One region of the Cryptosporangium minutisporangium genome, then DNA from elsewhere that is predicted to be linked to it. Evidence: riboswitches for the same ligand, from Rfam matches in the RefSeq annotation. Region 1 holds a riboswitch; each other region holds the start of a gene.
What was found. Region 1 has a riboswitch for cyclic di-AMP ahead of ABEB28_RS30685 (C40 family peptidase). Riboswitches for the same ligand answer to the same signal wherever they lie in the genome.

Region 1 (6,829 bases):
AGGCGTTCACGCACCGGCTGCTGACCGCCGCGACCCTGCTACTGGCCGCGGCGACAGCGCTCGCGCTGCTCTCCGCGCCGTTGCTGACTGCGTTCTTCGCCGACGAGGAGACGACGTCCGCCAGCCGGCAGCTCACGACGACGCTGGCCTACCTTCTTCTCCCCGAGATCTTCTTCTACGGGCTGTCCGCGCTGCTGGGCGCGGTTCTCAACACCCGTAACGAGTTCGCGGCCCCGGCCTGGGCGCCGATCCTCAACAACATCACGGTGATCGTCACTGCCGCGGTGTTCCTGTTGCTGCCCGGTCCGGCGACGCTCACCCCGTCGACGATCACCGGCGCCCAGGTGGCCGTGCTCGGCATCGGCACGACCCTCGGCATCGTCCTGCAGGCCTTCGCGCTCTGGCCGTCGCTCCGCAAGGTCGGCTTCCGCTGGAAGTGGCGGTTCGATCTGCGCGGATCGGGCCTCGGGGAGGCCAGGCGGCTCGGGGCCTGGATGTTCGTCTACGTCGGCGTCAGCCAGCTGGGCCTGATCCCGGTGATCAAGATCGCCAACTGGGCCGGTAACCGCGGCGGCCCGGGACCGATCATCCACAACAACGCTTTCCTGCTCTTCATGATGGTGCACGGCATCGTCGCGGTGAGCATCCTGACCGCCCTGCTGCCCCGGATGAGCGCGGCGGCCGCCGACCGGGACTTCGGCGAGGTGACCCGGAACCTCTCGCTCGGTGCCCGGCTCTCCTCGGTGGTCCTGGTGCCGGCGACCGCGGCGTACCTGGTGCTCGGTATCCCGCTGGCGGTGACCGCGTTCCGCTGGGGCAACTTCACCCAGGACGAGGCGATCAGCACCGGCTACGCGACGATGGCCGCAGGGATCGGCCTGGTGCCGTTCGCGATCAGCCAGATGCAGATCTTCGCGTTCTACGCGCTGCGCGACACGAAGACGCCGGCCCTGCTGAACATCCCGGTCGTCGTCGCGAAGCTGCTGTTCGACCTGGGCGTATTCCTCTGGGTGCCGACCGAGTGGATCGTCGTCGGACTGCAGTGCGGCAACACGGTCTCGTACATCGTCGCCGTACTGATCTCCGGGCGCCTGCTCAAGCGACGCCTGGGCGGGCTCGACACGCTCTCGGTGACCCGGACGATCACTCGACTGGGCGTAGCCGCGGTGGTGGCCGGTCTGCTCAGCTGGGCGGTCGCCTACGGCATTCAGAGCGTGCTGGGCATCGGTAAGGCCGGCGCGTTCGTCTCGCTCGTCGTCGGCGGCCTGGTGCTGGTCGGTGTCTACGCCGTGGTGGCACTCCGCTTGCGCGTCCCCGAGGTCGTCGAGTTCGCGAACACCGTCAAGCGCCGCCTACCCGGCCGCTGACCGCCCCGCATCCCACGGATTTCGGGAAGACCACCTCATACGAGCCCCGCGCAGGCGGTTTTTCGGGAAGACCACGTCGCCCGGCCCTCGCACGGGCTCCGCAGCGGCGATCTTCCCGAAAATGCGCTCGACGGCCAATCACGCAGGGTTATCCACATCCGCCGAGGAATAACGTGAGAAAGGCCACGCCGCAGGTACGGTCGATCCACGGTCACTCCACACCCCGAAAGCGCGACTACGCCAAGTGAGGTTGTCGGCTGTTCGTCCAGTTCAATTTCCCAACCCGCAACACCCTGAACATCTGGATGTGACCGACTCACGACGCGCCGAGGAACCCACCCGGTCGTGCGTGAAAACGGTGTGAAGTGGTAAAAACTTCTCACTTTGACTGTGATGCACGTCGCAAAGCACTGGCAACTCCCACGGAGCGCAGGTTCAGTTCTTCGCGGCAACTGTCGCGGCAGCCACGCCGCGCACACCGCAGGATTCGCCACGCCGAGCCCTGTCCACGACATCCGCGGTGTCCCTCCGAGTAGCCAACCAATTGGACAGGGGCGGGGGACCCACAGGTACGTGGGGTCGCCGGAGATCAGATCCGGCGCGATCCCTTGGGGTGAAGCCGCGCAGCGCGCGGCCGGGCACTAAACCTTCCCGCCCGAACCCGACAGCTCACCTCGTAGGCGTGCATGGAAGGACTCTCCTTGCATACGGTGCATTCCCCTCGGTGTGCCCTGCCCGCGAACCAGTACGAACGTACTGAGACAACGTCTCAAAACGGTTCGTACGCGAGCAAAAACACCGGCGGTGCTCGCCACCGCGCAACCTCAACTCCGAAGCACCGCGCTGTCACCCGACGCGCGACGCTGCGGACCACCGCACTGGCCGGCGTCCTCGCAGGGTCGCTCGGCGCCGGACTGATCGGTGTCGCCGCTCCGGCAGCAGCCGCTGTTCCCGCAGCTGCCAAGCTCTCCGGCGCCACCTCGGTCACCACCGGATCGAAGGCCACGCTGCACGCGATCGGTTCGGTGAACGGCAAGCCCGCCGCCTACAAGTCGTTCTCCCTGCAGTACCAGTCCAGCAAGGGCTGGCGGACGGTGAGCACGAAGAAGGCGCGGCCCTCCGGTCAGTTGGAGTGGCGCGTCACGATCGGCGGGACCTCCAACTGGCGCGTCGTGCTCTACGTGAACGGCACGCAGAAGACGCTCTCGCCCAACCACCACATCCGTGCCAAGTCCAACGGGTCAGCGGTCGTCAGGGCCGCCTCCCGGCAGGCAGGCAAGCCGTACCGCTTCGGTGCGGCCGGTCCGAACTCGTTCGACTGCTCGGGCCTCACGCAGTACGTCTACCGTCAGTTCGGCAAGAGCCTGCCGCACAGCGCGACGCAGCAGGCGCGCTACGGCCGGGGGGTCAGCAAGTCGGCCAAGCAGCCCGGCGACCTGATCCTGTTCGGCGGCGGTGGCCGCTACTCGCACGCCGGCATCTACGCCGGCGGGAACTACATGTGGGACGCGTCGACCGCCGGGCAGCCGGTGGCGAAGCGGAAGATCTGGAGCAACCGGTACGTCGTCCGCCGTCTCGTCTGAGTCGGATGACACGCTGAATCTCGGATCGACTACGAGGGACGGTTGGGTGCGCCGCACCTGACCGTCCCTCGTCGGTTCCCCACAACTACTTCTTCGGACGCCGGGCAGCCGCACAAAACCTTCGTGAACTGCTGCGACACCCGGTTGGCGAACGCCAGGCACAGGTGCGCCGAACGTGCGCCGCCGCGATACCTTGACGCCCGAGACCACTAGCTCCCTATGAGAGCTGTTCATCCAGTGGCGTCCGACGCGCCGGAACAGGCAGGATGGACCTGTCCCCAGTAGCCGCCGCACGGCCTACCCTGAGGACGGAGCGGTCGATACTGCGGGAGGGCGGGTTGTGACACAGGTCGGCGCGCCCGTTCAGGGTGAAGTGCTGGCGGGCCGGTATCGGCTGGAAGAAGCGCTGTACGCCGATGCGGCGTCCGGTCACGCGCTCTGGCGAGGCACCGACAATCTGCTCAACCGCACGGTCTCGATCGAGCTGCGGGTCCCCGGCGGGGAAGCAGCCGAGCAGATGATCGCCGAGGCGGTCGCCGCGGGCCGCATCGTCCACCCGTCCGTGATCGGGGTCTACGACGCCGTCGACGAAGGGCCGCGCGCCTACGTCGTCCGGGAGTGGGTCAACGGACAGACTCTCTACGACACGCTGGCCCAGGGTCCGCTGCACCCGGCGCGAGCCGCCGCGCTCGTCCGGAACACCGCCGACGCGCTCGCCGGTATCCACGCCACCGGTCACGCCCACGGCAACCTCACGCCGTCGACGGTCCTGATCGGCAACGACGACGGGGTGACGCTCGTCGATCTGCACCTGGGCGGGCCCGGCCAGCAGCCGGCCGACATCCGGGCGCTCGGTGGCCTGCTCTACGCGGGCCTGACCGGTCAGTGGCCCGACGTCCTGCCGCCCCACCGCACCGGTCTGCCGGACGCCACCCGGGTCGACGGGCGGATGTGCTCCCCGCGGCAGGTCAGGGCCGGGATACCCGGCTACCTCGACGCGCTGACCATGGACCTGCTCGACCCCGCGGTTCCGCCGCCCACGGCCGCGGATCTCGCGAGCGAACTGCGCCGCTACGACGTCGCCGACCCGGCGCTGAGCGCGCTGGCCGTACTCGCGCCGGAACCGGCCACCAGCGGCCCGCGGTGGACGCGGATCGGCGTGCTGGTCGTCGGCGTGCTGGTCGTCCTCGGCGTGGTCATCGGCGTCGCAGCGCTGGGCCTGCCCGACTTCGGCGGCGGCGGCGACGCCGGCCCGTCGTCCGGCCCGTCCTCGTCTGCCCCCGCCCAGCAGGCCGGTCCGGTGAAGGTCGTCCGCGCGACGTTGCTCGACCCGCCGAACGGCGACTTCGCCGAGGACCGAAACGTCGACAACGCGATCGACGGCAAAGCGGACACGATCTGGAAGACCGACCAATACAACGGGACGCAGTTCGCCCAGCTCAAGCCCGGTCTGGGTCTCGTTCTCGACCTGGGTGGCGCCCAGCAGGTCTCCAGCGTCACGATCGCGTTCGATCACCCGGGGGCGACGTTCGAGCTGCGGGCCGGCACCGACCAGCCTTCCTCCCAGCCGCGGGACATCAACCCGTACAAGGTGGTCAGCCCGTCGCAGACCGCGTCGTCCGACGCCACCACGGTGACCTTCGACAAGCCGGTGAACACGCCGTTCCTCGTGCTCTGGCTGACCGACACCGGGACGAACTCGAGCGGCAAGTACCAGGTCGCGATCTCGGAGATCAGCGTCAAGGGCTGAGTCCTCCCGGCGCCAGGTGGCGGGAAGCATCTACTCTCTCGGTCCATGCGACCGCCGCTCGGCCAGCTCGACGACCGTGGCCTTCTGCGTGCGCACGTAGCTGGTGAGGCGGATGCGTTCGCCGAGCTGGTGCGCAGGCACCGCGACCGCCTGTGGGCCGTCGCGGTGCGGACGATCGGCAACTCCGAGGACGCCGCCGACGCACTGCAGGACGCGCTGCTCTCCGCGTATCGCTCGGCCGGGTCCTACCGAGGCGATGCCGCGGTGACGACCTGGCTGCACCGAATCGTCGTCAACGCGTGCCTCGACCGGGTCCGCCGCCGACAAGCGCGTCCCACCGTGCCGCTCCCCGACGACGACGGGCGAGCACCGGCCGCACCGACCGATCTGATCGCCGCCCGCGAGACCGCGCTCGACGTCCGTGCAGCGCTCGCCGAGCTGCCGGTGGAGCAGCGGGCTGCGCTGATCCTGGTGGACGTGCAGGGTCATCCCGTGGCCGACGCGGCCGAGATGCTCGGTGTGGCGGTGGGCACGGTGAAGAGCAGGTGCGCACGGGGAAGGGCCCGGTTGGCCGTGATGCTCGGGCATCTGCGGAACCCCGACGCGGACCAGGACGTCGAAGCCACAGAAGGAGGTGCCCGGTGAAACCGTCTGATCTGGATCAGCTCGCGGATTACGCGGAGGGCCTCCTCGACGGCACCCCGGACGCCGACGCGATCGCGGCACGAATCGCGACCGACCAGGAATGGGCCGACGCGTACCGCCAGCTCGCCGCGGTCCTCCCGGGTATCAGCGCTGACCTCGGTGCGCTGCCGGAGATCCCGATGCCCGCCGACGTCGCCGCCGCGCTCGACCGGACCCTCGCCGAGCAGCCACCGCTGGCAGCGACCCGTCCGTCCGACGGCGACGACAACGGCGCCGCGCAGCCCTGGGTGGCTCCGCAGCCCACCGACGACCTCGACCGCCTCCGTAGCGAACGGGCCGCCCGTAAATCTCGTACCGCACGGGCCGGCGGCTGGGCGGTGGCCGCCGCGGCCGCGGCGGTCGTCGCGATCGCCGGGGTAGGCGTGTTCCAATCGTTCGACCTGCAGGGCAGTGACGACTCGGCGGAGACGTCGGCCGTCGGCAACTCCACGCCGAAAGTCATGAGCGGGCCGGGGGTGCCGAGCATTCACGTCTCGGGGACGTCGTACTCGTCCGCTGAACTCGGAACCCAGAGCCGTGCCCTGCTGGAGAACCGCGACGAATCCGCGCCGCGGCAAGAGGCCAGCTCCTCTGCCGACCGACCAGCTGCGGGCACGCCCAAGGCGGCGGTGCCGGCCGCGCTCCGGCGCCTGCTCGGCCCGGCCGACCTCCAGAACTGCCTCACCGCTCTGGGCCTGGGCGCGCCGGTGGTAGCCGTCGACTACGCGACGCTGGACGGCGCACCCGCGATCATCGTGGTCGCGGACAACCCCGGTTCCGACCGGCTCACCATCGTCGCCGCTGGCCCGGACTGCGGCGCCCAAGGCTTCGGGGACGAGCGCACACGCACCACGGTCAGCCGCTGAGCGTGACGTCCGGCACCCGCCCCCGGGCGGGAATGTCGGCACCTACCATGGCGTTTGCGTGACTGTCCCGTGAGAAAGCCTCGCCGGCGGTGGGCCACCCACCCGGACCGGGCGAACCTGGAGGAAAGACGTGGCTAGCGAAGACATCCGGAACGTGATCATCATCGGGTCCGGTCCGGCGGGCTACACCGCTGCCGTCTACACCGCTCGGGCGTCGCTCAAGCCGCTGGTGTTCGAGGGCGTGCAGTCCGGCGGTGCGCTCATGACCACCACCGAGGTGGAGAACTTCCCCGGTTTCCCCGGTGGCATCGATGGTCCGGACCTGATGGACAACATGCGCAAGCAGGCCGAGACGTTCGGCGCCGAGCTGGTCACCGACGACGTCACCGAGGTCGACCTCTCCGGGCCGGTCAAGATCGTCAAGGTCGGGCAGAAAGAGTACAAGGCGCGCGCGGTCATCCTCGCCACCGGATCGGCCTGGCGTCCGCTGGGCATCCCGGGCGAGCAGGAGCTGCTGGGACACGGCGTCTCGTCCTGCGCGACCTGTGACGGCTTCTTCTTCCGGAACAAGAAGATCGC
Region 2 (6,829 bases), on a different contig from region 1:
CGCACCCGAGGACCGACGGCCCGGCCCCGGCAAGCTCAGCGGGTTCACCGCCGCGCCGCGCCGCTGGTGGCGACAGCTCACCAGCATGCGGACCGCGCTGGTGCTGCTCTTCCTCCTGGCGCTGGCCGCGGTGCCGGGCAGTACGTTCCCGCAGCGGTCGCTGAACCAGGCGAAGGTCGACGAGTACTTCACCGAACACCCGAAGCTGGCGCCGTTCCTCGACAAGCTGTCGGCGTTCGACGTCTTCGCGGCACCCTGGTTCGCTGCGATCTACCTGCTGCTGTTCATCTCGCTGGTCGGCTGCTTGGTGCCGCGGATCCGGGTGCACACCCGCGCGCTGGTCAAGCGGCCGCCCGCGGTACCCCGGAACCTGCAGCGGCTGCCGCTCTCGTCCTCCACCCCCGTGGCCGGCGACCCGTCCGCAATCGCGAACACCGCCCGGGGCGTGCTGCGGCGCGCACGTTGGCGAACGGCGGTGCACACCGAGGCGTCGGGTGCGGTCACGATCAGCGCGGAGAAGGGCTACCTCCGCGAGACCGGAAACCTCGCGTTCCACCTCGCGCTGGTGGCGCTGCTGGTCGGCGTCGCGTCCGGCTCGCTGTGGGGCTGGCGGGCCAGCGTGCTGGTGGTCGAGGGCAACGCGTTCTGCGACACCGTCCAGGCCTACGACTCGTTCACCCCGGGCACCCGGATGCGGGACGCGGCCCTGCCGTCCTTCTGCGTCCAGCTGGACGACTTCCAGGGCACCTACCTCGCCAACGGCCAGCCCGAGGACTTCCTCGCCAAGGTGAAGTACGTCCAGGGCGACCGGGCGTTCACCCAGGACCCGGACACCGCCTACGACCTGAAGGTCAACCACCCGCTCCGGCTGGACGGGGCCAACGTCTACCTGATCAACCACGGGTACGCGCCGGTGCTGAAGTACACCGATCGGTACGGCACCGTGTTCGAGGAGGCCCCGGCGTTCCTGCCGCAGGACTCCCAGCTCACCAGCGAGGGTGCGTTCGTCCTCCCCGACGCCAACCAGGACCCGAAGTCGACTGCCCGTGCCGCGGACGTCGAGATGGCGTTCACCGGGTTCTTCCTGCCGACCGCACCGCCGTCCGGCCCGCCGATCCAGTCGGTGCGCCCGGAGCCGGACGACCCGGCGGTCACGCTGGTCGGATACCGCGGTGACACCGGTCTGAACTCCGGCATCCCGCGCTCGGTGTACTCGATCGACCAGAATCAGGTCGACAGCGGCGCGCTCAAGTCGGTCGGCTCGAAGAAGCTCTCGGTCGGCGAGGTGTGGACGCTCGACGACGGCTCGTCGCTCCAGTTCGTCGGCTACCGCGAGTTCATGACCGTCCAGGTGGGTTACGACCCCGGCGACATGGTCGTGTTGATCGCCGCCGGGTTCATGTTGGTCGGCCTGATCACGTCGCTCACCGTCCGGCGTCGCCGGATCTTCGTCCGGGTGACGCCCGGCGAGCTCACGGTCGGCGGTCTGGCGCGTACCGATCCGGACCGGTACGCCGAGGAGTTCCGGCAGATCGTCGAGAAGCTCACCGCGGACGCCGCTCCGCCCGCAGACCCGAAACAGTCCGAGCTCATCGGGAAAGAAGGATCGTGATGACGGACGCCCAACTCGCCGATCTCTCGAACACGTTGCTCATCGTCGCGATCGTGGCGTACACGGTTGCGATGCTCGGCTACGCCATCGAGTACGCGTTCGGACGCAAGGGCGTGGTGGCGGCCCGTGCGGCGGCCCCGGCCCCGCGCCAGCGTGTGCTGGTCGGCGTGGGCGGTCCGGAGGAGGACGCTCCGGTGTCCCCGGCCGGGCCGGTCACGCCGCCCGCGGAGCCCGCGCCGACCGGCGGCCGGGCCGCCTGGTTCGGTCGGTTCGGCGTGGTCGCCGCGGTGATCGGTGCGCTCGCCCAGATCGGCTGCCTGACCGCCCGTGGTTTCGCGGCCGACCGGGTGCCGTGGGGCAACATGTACGAGTTCGTCTCGGTGGCTTGCGCGGTCGGGACGATCACCTGGCTGGTGGTCTCGGCCCGTCGTCCGGTGCGCTACCTGGGCATGTTCGTGATGCTGCCGGTGGTTCTGCTGCTCGGGCTGGCCGGAACCGTGCTCTACGTCGAGGCCGGCCCGTTGATGCCGGCGCTGAACTCGTACTGGCTCTGGATCCATGTCTCCACCGCGTCGATCTCGGTCGGGATCTACCTGATCGGTGGCGTGATGTCGGTGCTCTACCTGCTGCGCGAGGGGTACGACCAGCGGGTGGCGGCCGGGCGTCCGGCGAACGCCCCGGGCTTCCCGTACGGCGTCGGGCGGCACCTGCCCGCCGCGGCGGGGCTGGAGCGGCTGACCTTCCGGCTGCACGCGTTCGGGTTCCCGATCTGGACGTTCGCGATCATCTGCGGAGCGATCTGGGCCGAGGCGGCGTGGAGCCGGTACTGGGGCTGGGACCCGAAGGAGACCTGGGCGTTCATCTCGTGGGTCGTGTACGCGGCGTACCTGCACGCGCGGGCCACGACCGGATGGCGCGGACGCCGGGCGGCCGCGATCGCGGTGCTCGGCTTTGCCACGATGATGATCAACCTCTACGTCATCAACTTCGCCGTCTCCGGACTCCACTCGTATTCAGGGCTGTGACCCTGGACGGGCTCCGCGTGAGAACACGCGCCTGGCGGCGCTTCAAGTGCGTACTGCGTTGGGGGACGCTGTGGGGCGCGCCACTTCAGGGGTTGGCGCGACCTTAAGTTTGGGGTGCGGGATCAGCGCTCGGCGGTGTCGGCGCCGGTGTTGGCGGCTGATCGTCCGTTCGGGTGGGTTCTTCGCGCCGCCGGTACGCCAGCGCGGCCTCGTAGTCGTCCCCACGGAGCCAGCCGACGACGATCACGTCTTCGTGCTCGGTCTGCTGCGGCATCGTTTTGTCCCCCTCAGTCCACTCTTTGTTTCCGACAAATTACTACAAATGGACTTCTTGGGACGTTAAGCAGCCTGCGGCACTCCTACCTCACGAGTTACCGGCCGGTTATCGTCCGTTGATCTGTCCATAGTGGTCAGACCCATCCACCATTCGGCCGAGGTGTCGGTGAAACCGCATTAAGACGCACTTAAGAAGACGTTCCGGAGTGGACTAACTACGTGTTGTCGTAGTCTGCTGGACGTTCGCCCAGATTCCCGCGCGAGGCTGGACCAGCCCGTCACAGATGCCTTACCGTGACCCACGACTTCCCGAGCGTCCGCCGTTCACCAGGATGGCGTCGGGCAGTTGCCGCCGAATCGCTGCGTCACGTATGAGCCGGGGATCCGAGATCTCGGGGTGAATCCGCCTTTACGGGCGGTAGGGCAGCTCCCGCCCGAACCCGTCAGCTAACCCGGTAGGCGGCCTTAGGGGGAGTGAGGAGTGCTGCACTAGTGAGATCCGTTCGGACTCACGCCCGTCGTCCCATCGTCCTGGTTAGCGTCCTCGCTGCGATTCTGAGCTTGGTGCTGTTACCCGGAGGCGGCGCCAGTGCGGCTCCGTCACTCTCCGAGGCCGAGAAGCAACTCGACTCCCTCGGCGTGAAGATGGACCGGGTCAACGAGCAGATGAACAGCGCCAAGGTCCAGCTGAAGCGGGTCCAGGCGCAGCAGGCCGGGCTGAACCGTCAGCTCGCCGCCTCGCAGGCGAAACTCGACGCCTCCCAGGCGGAGGTCGGCAAGATCGCTGCGGCGGCTTATCGCGACGGCGGCATGCGGCTCTCCTCGTCGCTCCTCAACAACGGCTCGCCGACGAACTACCTCGACCAGCTGGCCGCGGTGGAGTGGCTGTCCGCCCAGCAGCGCGACACGATCAAGCAGGCGAAGGCGTACCAGGCGAAGTACGACGACACCAAGAAGCGGGTCGACCTCCAGGTCCGGAGCGCGGAGCGGCTGAAGAAGCAGCTCGACTCCCAGCAGAAGCTGATCAAGAAGGACCGGGACAAGTGGGAGCAGATCCGCCGGACGGCGTACGCCAAGAAGTACGGCAGCGCGCCCGCGACCGTCACGTACAACGGTCAGGCCAGCGGTAACGCCGCGACCGTCGTGCAGTTCGCGATGGCGCAGCAGGGTGAGCCCTACGTGTTCGGTGGCTCCGGCCCCGGCTCCTGGGACTGCTCGGGCCTCACGATGATGGCCTGGAAGCAGGTCGGTGTGTCGCTGCCGCACTCGTCGCGGCAGCAGTACAACTCGATCCGGCACGTCTCGCGGGGCGACCTGCAGCCGGGCGACATCGTGTTCTTCTACAGCGACCTGCACCACTCCGCGATCTACATCGGTAACAACCAGGTGGTGCACGCGCCCACCGAGGGACAGTCGGTCCAGGTGGAGAGCGTCAACAACATGCCGTACGCGGGCGCCGGCCGCCCGTAACGCCGTGCTCGCCGAGCCCCGACCCGTACTGCGGGTCGGGGCTCGTGCCTTTGCGGCGCCGTGGGCCGAGGCTCTGTGCGGCGGGCAACTGCCGGGGCGCTCGCGGGCCCAGGAATACTGGGGCCATGGCCCACACCGACCTTCGCGAGTTCCTGAAGCGGCTGGAGAAGGCCGGTGAGCTCAAGCGGATCACCGCGCCGGTCGATCCGACGCTGGAGATCAGCGAGATCACCCAGCGGGTGGTGCGGGCCGGTGGGCCTGCCCTGCTGTTCGAGAACCCGACGCGCGGCGAGATGCCGATCGTGATCAACCTGTTCGGCACCGAGCGCCGGATGGCGATGGCGCTGGGGGTCGATTCGCTGGACGAGATCGGGCAGCGCATCGGCGCCATGCTCAAGCCCGAACTGCCGCAGGGCTTCAGCGGCTTCCGTGAAGCGCTGGGCAAGGTCACCCAGCTGAAGAACGTCCCCCCGAAGAAGGTCAAGTCCGCGCCCTGCCAGGAGGTCGTCTACAAGGGCGACGAAGTCGACCTGAACAAGCTCCCCGGGCTGCAGATCTGGCCCGGCGACGGCGGGATCTACCACAACCTGGGCTTGACCCACACGAAGCACCCGGAGACCGGCGCCCGCAACCTCGGGCTCTACCGCCTCCAGCAGCACAGCCACAACACGCTCGGCATGCACTGGCAGATCCACAAAGACTCGACCGCGCACCACGCGGTCGCCGAGCGCCTCGGCCAGCGGCTGCCGGTCGCGATCGCGTTCGGCTGTGACCCGGCCGTCTCCTACGCCTCCACCGCGCCGCTGCCCGGTGACATCGACGAGTACCTCTTCGCCGGCTTCCTGCGCGGCGAGCGGGTCGAGATGGTGGACTGCCTCACCGTGCCGCTGCAGGTGCCCGCGCACGCCCAGGTCGTGCTGGAGGGTTACCTCGAGCCCGGTGAGCGCGCGCCCGAGGGGCCGTTCGGCGACCACACCGGGTTCTACACACCGGTCGAGGACTTCCCGGTGCTGCACGTCGAGTGCATGACGACGCAGCGCACGCCGATCTACCAGTCGATCATCACCAGCCAGCCGCCCCAGGAAGACGGCCCGATCGGCAAGGCCACCGAGCGCATCTTCCTGCCGCTGATCAAGCTTCTGATCCCCGACATCGTCGACTACGACCTGCCGGAAGCCGGCGTGTTCCACAACTGCTGCATCGTCTCGATCGACAAGCGCTTCCCGAAGCACGCGATGAAGGTCATGAACGCGGTGTGGGGCGCCGGGCTGCTCTCGCTGTGCAAGCTGGTCGTGGTCGTCGACGCCGATTGCGACGTCCACGATTACCGGGAGGTCGCGTTCCGCGCGTTCGGCAACGTCGACTACGCCCACGACGTGTTGCTCACCACTGGGCCGGTCGACCATCTCGATCACGCCTCCTACCAGCAGTTCTGGGGTGGCAAGCTGGGAGTGGACGCCACCCGCAAGCTGCCCGGAGAGGGCTATCACCGCGGCTGGCCGGAGGAGATGCGGATGAGCCCCGAGGTAGTCGCCACCGTCGACCAGCGTTGGCGGGAGTACGGCCTGTGACGAGCGCGGTCGAGGCGCCGAACAAGGTGAAGGCGTTCCTCCGGCTGGTCATGATCGAACACTCGGTGTTCGCGCTGCCGTTCGCCTACGTCGCCGCGCTCACCGCGATGCGGTCCGAAGGGCCGAACGTCCAGTGGGTGACGCTGCTGGTGATCACGGTGGCGATGGTGGCCGCCCGCACGGTGGCGATGGCCGCGAATCGCATCATCGACCGCCGGATCGACGCGCAGAATCCGCGCACGGCCCAGCGGGAGTTGGTCACCGGCGCTCTCTCGGTGCGCTCGGCCTGGGTCGGGCTCGGCGTGGCGCTGGTGGTGTTCCTGGCGTCCGCGGCGTGGCTCGGCTGGTTCTGCCTCGTGCTCTCACCGATCGCGCTGTTCTTCCTGACGATCTACTCCTACGCGAAGCGCTTCACCGACTACCCGCAGGCGTTCCTCGGTTTGGCGCAGGCGATCGCACCGCTGGGCGCCTGGATCGGCGTCACCGGTGAGTGGTCCTGGTCGGCGTTCGTGCTCGGGTTGGCGGTGGGCACCTGGATCGGCGGGTTCGATCTGATCTACGCCTGCCAGGACGTCGAGGTGGACCGCCGGATCGGTGTCCGGAGCGTGCCGGTGCGGTTCGGCATCGCTGCGTCCCTGCACGCCTCAACCGTGGTGCACGTGGTCACGGTGGCGCTCTACGCGTGGTTCGGTGCGTTGACCGGGTACGGCTGGCTCTGGTGGACCGGGCTGGTGATCACCGCGCTGGTGCTGGCGTACGAACACACGATCGTCCGCCCGAACGACCTATCCCGCGTCAACCGCGCGTTTTTCACCGCCAACGGCGTCATCGGCATCGTGTTGTTCTTGTTCGCGCTGGCCGACCTGGTCGTCCTG
Region 3 (6,829 bases), on a different contig from region 1:
CGCCTCACCGAACGCTGGAACCACTTCGTCGCCGAGTTGGACGGCCCGCAGGCGCCGGACGACCCGAGCACGGTCGAGGTGATCAGCGGCTACCTGCGGGAGGTCGGCGAGGTCGTCGACATCGGCCTGCGGTACTGGCCGACGCTGCGGGACCGGTTGGAGCACTTCCTGCGCGCCGGTGCGCCCGGCGACGCCGACTGGGCCGACCCCAACGCGGTGTCCGTGGCCGCCTCCCGCGCCGCCGAGCTGGTCGTGGTCTTCGACAGCGACGACGCCGAGCGGGAGGGGCAGGCGGTCCGTGCGCTGATCGACGACGCGCTGCTCGACGCGAACGCGTCGCCGCATTGGCGGGAGCTCGACCGTGCCTGGGCGACCGGCGACTACCCGGCCTGGGACGCGGTGCTCGGCGACGCCGACCGGCTCCGCGCCGCCGGACCGGCGATGCTGCGCTGGCAGGAGCTGCACGCTGAGCTGTCCACGATCGCGCCGCTGTGGGCCAGCCGGATCGCGCTCGAGGGCGAGCTGCCGGATCCGGCCGTCACCCAGCAGGCGTGGAACTGGCGGCGGGCGGACACCTGGCTGCGCATCGTCATCGGCGTCGAGGACACCGGCGCGCTCGGCCGTCAGGCGGACGCGCTGCGGGATCGCGCTCGCGAGCTGGTCGGCGAGCTGGCCACCCGGTCCGCGTGGCTGGCCGCATCCCACCGCATGGACGACCGCGCGCGCGACGCGTTGGCGGGGTGGGCGGCGGCGCTGCGCAAGGTCGGCAAGGGCTCGGGACGCCGGGCGGCCGGCTGGACCGCGCTCGCCCAGCAGCACATGCGCGAGGCGGTGGCGGCGGTACCGGTCTGGATCATGTCGGTCGAGCGCGCGCTGCAGCAGTTCACCGGCGGTACGACGCCGTTCGACGTGGTGATCGTCGACGAGGCGAGCCAGTGCGGCCTGCTCTCGATGCCGGTGCTCTCGCTGGGCACCCGGGCGGTCGTGGTCGGTGACGACCGGCAGATCGGCCCGTACGCGATCGGCCTCGCTCACGACGACGTGACCCGCCTCGGCCAGGAGCACCTCGGTGACCTGCCGTCCTGGCCGCTGTTCGACGTCACGACCAGCCTCTACGACCACGCGGTGCGGCGGTCGCCGGAGCCGCTGATGCTCACCGAGCACTTCCGCTCGGTGCCGGAGATCATCACGTTCTCCAGCGAGCAGTGGTACGACGGCACGGTTCAGCCGCTGCGAGCCGATCGGGGCCGGTTCGACCCGGTGCGGATCGTGCGGGTGCCGGGCGTCCGGGAGAAGCGTGAACGGGTGGGGGAGATCAACCTCGCCGAAGCGGACGCCCTGGTCGCGACGCTCTGCCGGCTGGTCGCCGACCCGGACTACGCGGGCCTGACGTTCGGCGTCGTGAGCCTCCTGGCCGGTAGCGGGCAGGCGCAGTACATCAACGAGCAGCTGGTCCGGCACCTCGGCGAGCAGGAGATGGCGCGGCGGGCGCTGAAGGTCGGCGACTCGTACACGTTCCAGGGCGCCGAACGCGACGTGATGTTCCTCAGCCTGGTCGTCTCCGACCGGGACGAGGCGCGGGCCGCGTTCACCGGAGCCGACCACCACCGCCGGGTGAACGTGGCGGCCAGCCGGGCCAAGGACCAGATGTGGGTGTTCCACTCGGTCGGCCCCGAGAACCTCCACCCGGACGACGCCCGGGCGGCCCTGCTGCGCTACTGCGCGGCGCCGAAACTCGGGCTGGCCGCACTGGCCGCCGAGCCGGTACCGGACGAGACGCTCTACGCGGCCTGCGAGTCGGAGTTGGAACGGTCGGTGCTGCGCCGGCTGCTGGACGTCGGGGTGCGGCCCGCCGTGCAGTACTCGATCGGACGGCATCGGATCGACTTCGTGATCCCGACGACCGACGGTCGGCGGCTCGCGATCGAGTGCGATCACGGACGCTATCGAGGTGCCGCCCGCTGGGCCGAGGAGATGCGCCGCCAGGCGGTGCTCGAACGCGTCGGCGGGTGTGTGTTCTGGCGAGTGCGCGGGACGCTGTTCGCGCGTGATCCGGACGCGGCGCTCGCCGGGCTGTGGCCGCTCATGGACGAGCTGGGACTGCTGCCGGAGGAGGCGCGGGGCTTGCTCGCGCCGGAACCGGTCGAGGCCCCGGAGGAGCCTGCGGAAGAGGCCGCCGAGGGGTGGGCCGAGGGGCAGAGCTGGGGCACGGAGTGGGACGAGGGCGCCGCCGAGTGGGGTGAGAGCGCCGGTTGGGCGCCCGAGGAGGGTGCCGGGGACCAGGTGGCGGAGGGGCTGACCGACCTCACGGTGGTGTTGCCGGTGGTCCAGCTGCCTGCGGACGAGCCCGCGGAGGCGGAGCCCGTGCCTGCGCCGCAGTCGGTGTCCGCGCCCGACGAGGAGCCGGTGGACGAGTGGATCGGGGAAGCCCCGACCGTCGCCCGGGTCGAGGACCTGCCCGGTGCCGCGGACGTGGTGATGCCGTGGGTCGGCGACGCGCCGACGATCCCGACCGCGGATGCGCTGCCGAACGGTCATCCGGTGACGCTGCTGCCGGGCCTCGCGCCGAGGTCTCCGGCCGCTGCTCCTGCTCCCGATCCGGTCCCGGCTGCCCCTACCTCGCCTGCCCCGGTTGCCGCTGCGCCGGTTGGGTCCGGGCCGGTGCGGCCGGCAGCGGAGCTGCCGGGCGAGCCGGTCGCGGAGCCGGGCCCTCCGGTGATCGGGCCCGCGGCGGCACCCGGCTTGCCGACGCGGCAGCCGATGGTGGTTCCGCCGCCCGAGCAGGTGTCTCGGTTCGAGCCGCCGGTTCCTTCGCCTCCGGCGGTGGAGCCGATGGTCCCTCCTGCGATGGCCCCGCCCGCGATGGCCCCGCCCGCGATGGCGCCTCCCACGACGGCGCCGGTGAGCTGGTGGGACGACCAGAACGTCGAGCCGTTCCGCACCACCCCGGCGCGCGCCTCGCACGCGACCGACCTGACCCGGCCGTTGCCGGTCGTCCCGGAGGCCGCGGACCCGGGTCCGCCGGGCGGCTACCAGGAGATCGGGGCGATCCGGCCGGAGGAGGCACGCGCCGTCCTGGGGGCGTACCGCTCGCGCGTGGACACGCCGGTCCAGTCGGGCGGCAAGATCGTCGGCTGGGCGTGCTTCTACCCGGACGATTCGATCGAGGCTCAGCGCAACCGGGCCAACGTCGAGGTGATGCGGCAGGAGGAGGCCAGCACCGAGACCGCGGGCTGGTTCACCGCCCGGGAGGCGGCCGCGATCGTGGCCGCGTCCGAACAGCGGCGGGACATTCCGGTCGTCGATCCGACCTACGGCGAGATCGGCGTCGCCCGGTTCACCCCTGACGCCCCCGAGAGTCCGGTCACGCTGATGCGCACGGCGCGTTAGGCCGCGTTTCGAGCCCGGCGAGCTCGAAAGCGCGATCTAACCCTCCAACAGGGTCAGGAGGCGGTTCAACGCGGGCAGGGCCGCGGCCAGAGCGTCGATGTCGGCCTGGTCGAGTTGATCGGCGGCTGCGAGCGCGATCCGCCGTCGGTGGTCGGTGTAGCCGTTGATCAGGCCGGTCGCGGTAGGCGTCACGGTGAGCCGCACCGCCCGCCGGTTCCCCGGATCGGGGGAGCGGTCGAGGTACCCGTTCGCGGTCAGGTCGCCGACCAGCGTGCTGACCGTGTTGGGAGCGGTCCCCAGGGCGGTGGCCACTGCTTTCACACCGATGCCCGGCTGCGCCTGGACCACGCGCAGCACCTCGATCTGTGCGGCGGGCAGTGGCTCGTCCGGCAGGTCGCTCCGGGCGGCGCGTCGCAGCGTCCGATGTAGCCGACCGAGCAACGTGCTCAGCTCGTCGGCGACCGCGCCGGGGGTGGCCGACATGGCACTCCTTCGTGGTCATCCGGCCGCAGCACCGTCGGGCGCCCACCCGCCGACCTGCGCGAAGAGCCATGATGGCGGGCACGCCGACTACTCGCAGTCCTCCGTTCAGCCCGAGTCGGCCGTCAGGTCGGTCCACCCTCCCACCGTCGCCGCGGCTGCCTAGGCCTCGGCAACTGCCCGGTGGCAGACGCCAGGGAGCCCCGGTCGGTCGACCGGGGCTCCCTGTTCTGGGCGATCTGTCATCGGTGTTCTGTCATCAGCGATCCGTTCCGAGCACTATCCGATCAGGAGTTTCTGCCCCGGGTGGATGACATTCGGATTGCCGCCGATCACACTGCGGTTCCTTGCGTAGAGCGACTGCCAGCTCACCCGGTGCTCGGTGGCGATCAGCAGCAGGCTGTCGCCGGGACGAACCAGGTAGCTCGGGAAACGTGACTCAGCCGGTGCCGGGCGCTGAGCCCGGCTGAACTGGCGTAGCGCGACGAAGTCACGCACTTCCGTCGGCCGGGAGAGAGCCGTCACGCCTCTCCGCGGCACGGCGACCGTGCTGCGCTTCCGGAAAGCCTGCCCGCGGTACGACCGGTTCTCGGTCGATCCTTCGCGCCAGGACTGCTTGCTGGACGAGCGGTAGCTCTTGGACCGGTGTGACCGGTACCCGGTGTACTCGTTGGCGCTGGACTTCTCCCAGCTCCGCTTCGAGTACTTCTTCGTGTACCCCTGTCGCTTGTAGCTCCGGCTGGCCTGGTCGGACCAGCCGCTGCGGTACCGGGTCTTGGTGTAGCCCTTTCGGCCGCAGGTTGGCCAGGCGCCGATGCCCTGGCCACGCAGAACGCGTCTGGCTACGGTGATCTGCTCGGAACGGCTGGCGTTGTGCGCGCTACCGGCGTACTTGCCGCCCCCGTACGCCCGCCACGTGGACGGGCTGAACTGCAGACCGCCGTGGTAGCCGTTGCCGGTGTTGATGTTCCATCGTCCACCGGACTCGCACTGCGCGATCGCATCCCAGTTCACATCCGCATGGGCCGGTGACACTCCGGCGACGAGCGGTGTGATCCCCGCTAGGCCGGTGGCCACGGCAAGTGCCAGGCCTCGACCGAGCGGGCTCAGGCGCCGTGGCGCCCGATGCCGTCCGCCCGCGCGAGGCGGGCTTTCGGCGCTGAGCTGGGTGGGATGGGAAGACTCCTTAGACATATCCGACCCTCTCCACGCCTACGAGGTGAGCTGTCGGGTTCGGGCTGAGTCGGCCCGGCCACGCAGTGCGTGGCTTCACCCCAAGGCGTCAACTTCGACGCCGGAAGTGGGTCCCCCGCTCCTGCCCGAGGTTCGAAGTCCTCGTCGCCCGAGGCAGGATTCGGCGTAGCCGGGCGCGAGGTCCGCGGTGAACGGACGAAAACGACAGAACCACAAAATCGGCTAAATGCCAAGTTACCGCCCCGTGATACGCGAAGCGTGTCGTGCTGACCATTAAGGTCAAACCGACCGTCCTTGTCGCAGCTATCTCGCCGTCAACGTGCGACACAGCGAATTGGAGTGGTCTATAGGTTTCAGTCCGAATCGGTGGTGCAACTCTGTGGAGTTGGTTCACTCCGTGGCGTAATGATCCCTTAACACCTCACTAAGTACCGCCTGCGACAGTGGGCGCCGCTCGTCACGAACGCCAAGATGAGAGCCATGACCGACGCTCCACGTGCCGGCCTGCTTCGCCGGGCCGGTTTACGCGCCGGCCCGTACCTCGCTCGGCACCGCCGTGAACGTGCGAACGGCCGAGTTCTCACCGCAGGAGTGGGCGCCGCTGCGCTCGGCTCCGTCGTGGTGATCGGTGGTACCAGCCTGGTTGCCGCAAACGCCACCACCGATCCCGACCATTCGTGTGCGGCCGCATATACCGTGCGCCACGCCTGGTCGACGGGGTTCTCCGCCGAAGTGGCCGTGACCAACACCGGCGAAGATCCGGTGAAGAACTGGAACGTCAACTGGTCCTTCGACGGCGGTAAGGCCGTGGTGAAGGGCTGGGAGGGCGACTGGCAGCAGGACGAGGGCCTGGTGACCGTCCGTGCGGGCGAGGACAGCGTCCGCCTCGAGCCGGGCAAAACCCTCACGCTGCGCTTCACCGGCTGGCACCCGCAGGGCAAGGCGCCGGACGCGGCGAACTTCGCGCTGAACGGGGTGAGCTGCGGCGTCGACGAGGGTGCGGAGGAGACGCCGGAGAGCGCTTCCCCGACACCGTCCTCGATCGCACTACCGCCGGGCTTGCCCGCGTCCCCGGCGCCGACCGCGAAGCCGACGAAGCCGGCGGCCGGTCCGCTCGGCTCGCTCTTCGTCGACCCCTCGGGTCAGGCCGTCGAGTGGGTGGAATCGAACTCGGGCGACCCTCGGGCCTCCGTGATCCGCGAACGAATCGCCGAGCAGCCGCAGGCGCACTGGCTCGCCGCGAACAACCCGGGCGACGTCGAGAGCGACGTCCGCGGCTACACGTCGCGGGCGCACGCCAGGGGCAAGGTGCCGGTCCTGGTCGCCTACAACATGACCAACCGCGACTGCGGTGGCGCCAGCGCCGGTGGCGCCGACAGTGCGGACGCCTACCGCAACTGGATCAGCAACTTCGCGTCCGGCCTGGGCTCCGGCACGTCGATCATCATCCTCGAGCCGGACGCGCTCGGGCACTTGACGACCTGCCTGTCCGAGGGGCAGCAGGAGGAGCGTCTGGACCTGCTGGAGTACGCCGGAAAGGTGATCAAGCAGTCCAGCCCCAAGGCGCGCGTGTTCTACGACATCGGCCACTCCGCCTGGATCAACGCGAGCGAGGCGGCGAGCCGGGCCAAGCGGGCCGGCGCCACCCAGTACGGCGACGGTGTCGCGCTGAACACGTCGAACTACAACACCAGCTCCAGCGAGGTCTCCTACGGCAAGCGGGTGCTCGCCGCGCTCGGCGGTGGTCAGATGGTGGTCGACACGT

Region 2: it holds a riboswitch for cyclic di-AMP, as region 1 does, so the genes downstream of both, ABEB28_RS34425 (C40 family peptidase) here and ABEB28_RS30685 (C40 family peptidase) in region 1, are expected to answer to the same signal.
Region 3: it holds a riboswitch for cyclic di-AMP, as region 1 does, so the genes downstream of both, ABEB28_RS26120 (transglycosylase family protein) here and ABEB28_RS30685 (C40 family peptidase) in region 1, are expected to answer to the same signal.

Annotation. Positions count from the first base shown of each region.
Region 1 covers NZ_BAAAYN010000044.1:77,789-84,617, reverse strand. The annotation lists gene murJ (murein biosynthesis integral membrane protein MurJ) at 1-1,367, shown strand, start outside; cyclic di-AMP (ydaO/yuaA leader) riboswitch at 1,892-2,065, shown strand; gene ABEB28_RS30685 (C40 family peptidase) at 2,078-2,950, shown strand; gene ABEB28_RS30680 (protein kinase family protein) at 3,291-4,700, shown strand; gene sigM (RNA polymerase sigma factor SigM) at 4,746-5,345, shown strand; gene ABEB28_RS30670 (hypothetical protein) at 5,342-6,250, shown strand; gene trxB (thioredoxin-disulfide reductase) at 6,381-6,829, shown strand, end outside.
Region 2 covers NZ_BAAAYN010000048.1:94,217-101,045, forward strand. The annotation lists gene resB (cytochrome c biogenesis protein ResB) at 1-1,612, shown strand, start outside; gene ccsB (c-type cytochrome biogenesis protein CcsB) at 1,612-2,637, shown strand; gene ABEB28_RS34420 (hypothetical protein) at 2,741-2,911, opposite strand; cyclic di-AMP (ydaO/yuaA leader) riboswitch at 3,254-3,391, shown strand; gene ABEB28_RS34425 (C40 family peptidase) at 3,478-4,383, shown strand; gene ABEB28_RS34430 (menaquinone biosynthesis decarboxylase) at 4,509-5,954, shown strand; gene mqnP (menaquinone biosynthesis prenyltransferase MqnP) at 5,951-6,829, shown strand, end outside.
Region 3 covers NZ_BAAAYN010000035.1:131,163-137,991, reverse strand. The annotation lists gene ABEB28_RS26130 (AAA domain-containing protein) at 1-3,390, shown strand, start outside; gene ABEB28_RS26125 (MarR family winged helix-turn-helix transcriptional regulator) at 3,427-3,873, opposite strand; gene ABEB28_RS26120 (transglycosylase family protein) at 4,150-4,884, opposite strand; cyclic di-AMP (ydaO/yuaA leader) riboswitch at 5,066-5,239, opposite strand; gene ABEB28_RS26115 (glycoside hydrolase family 6 protein) at 5,545-6,829, shown strand, end outside.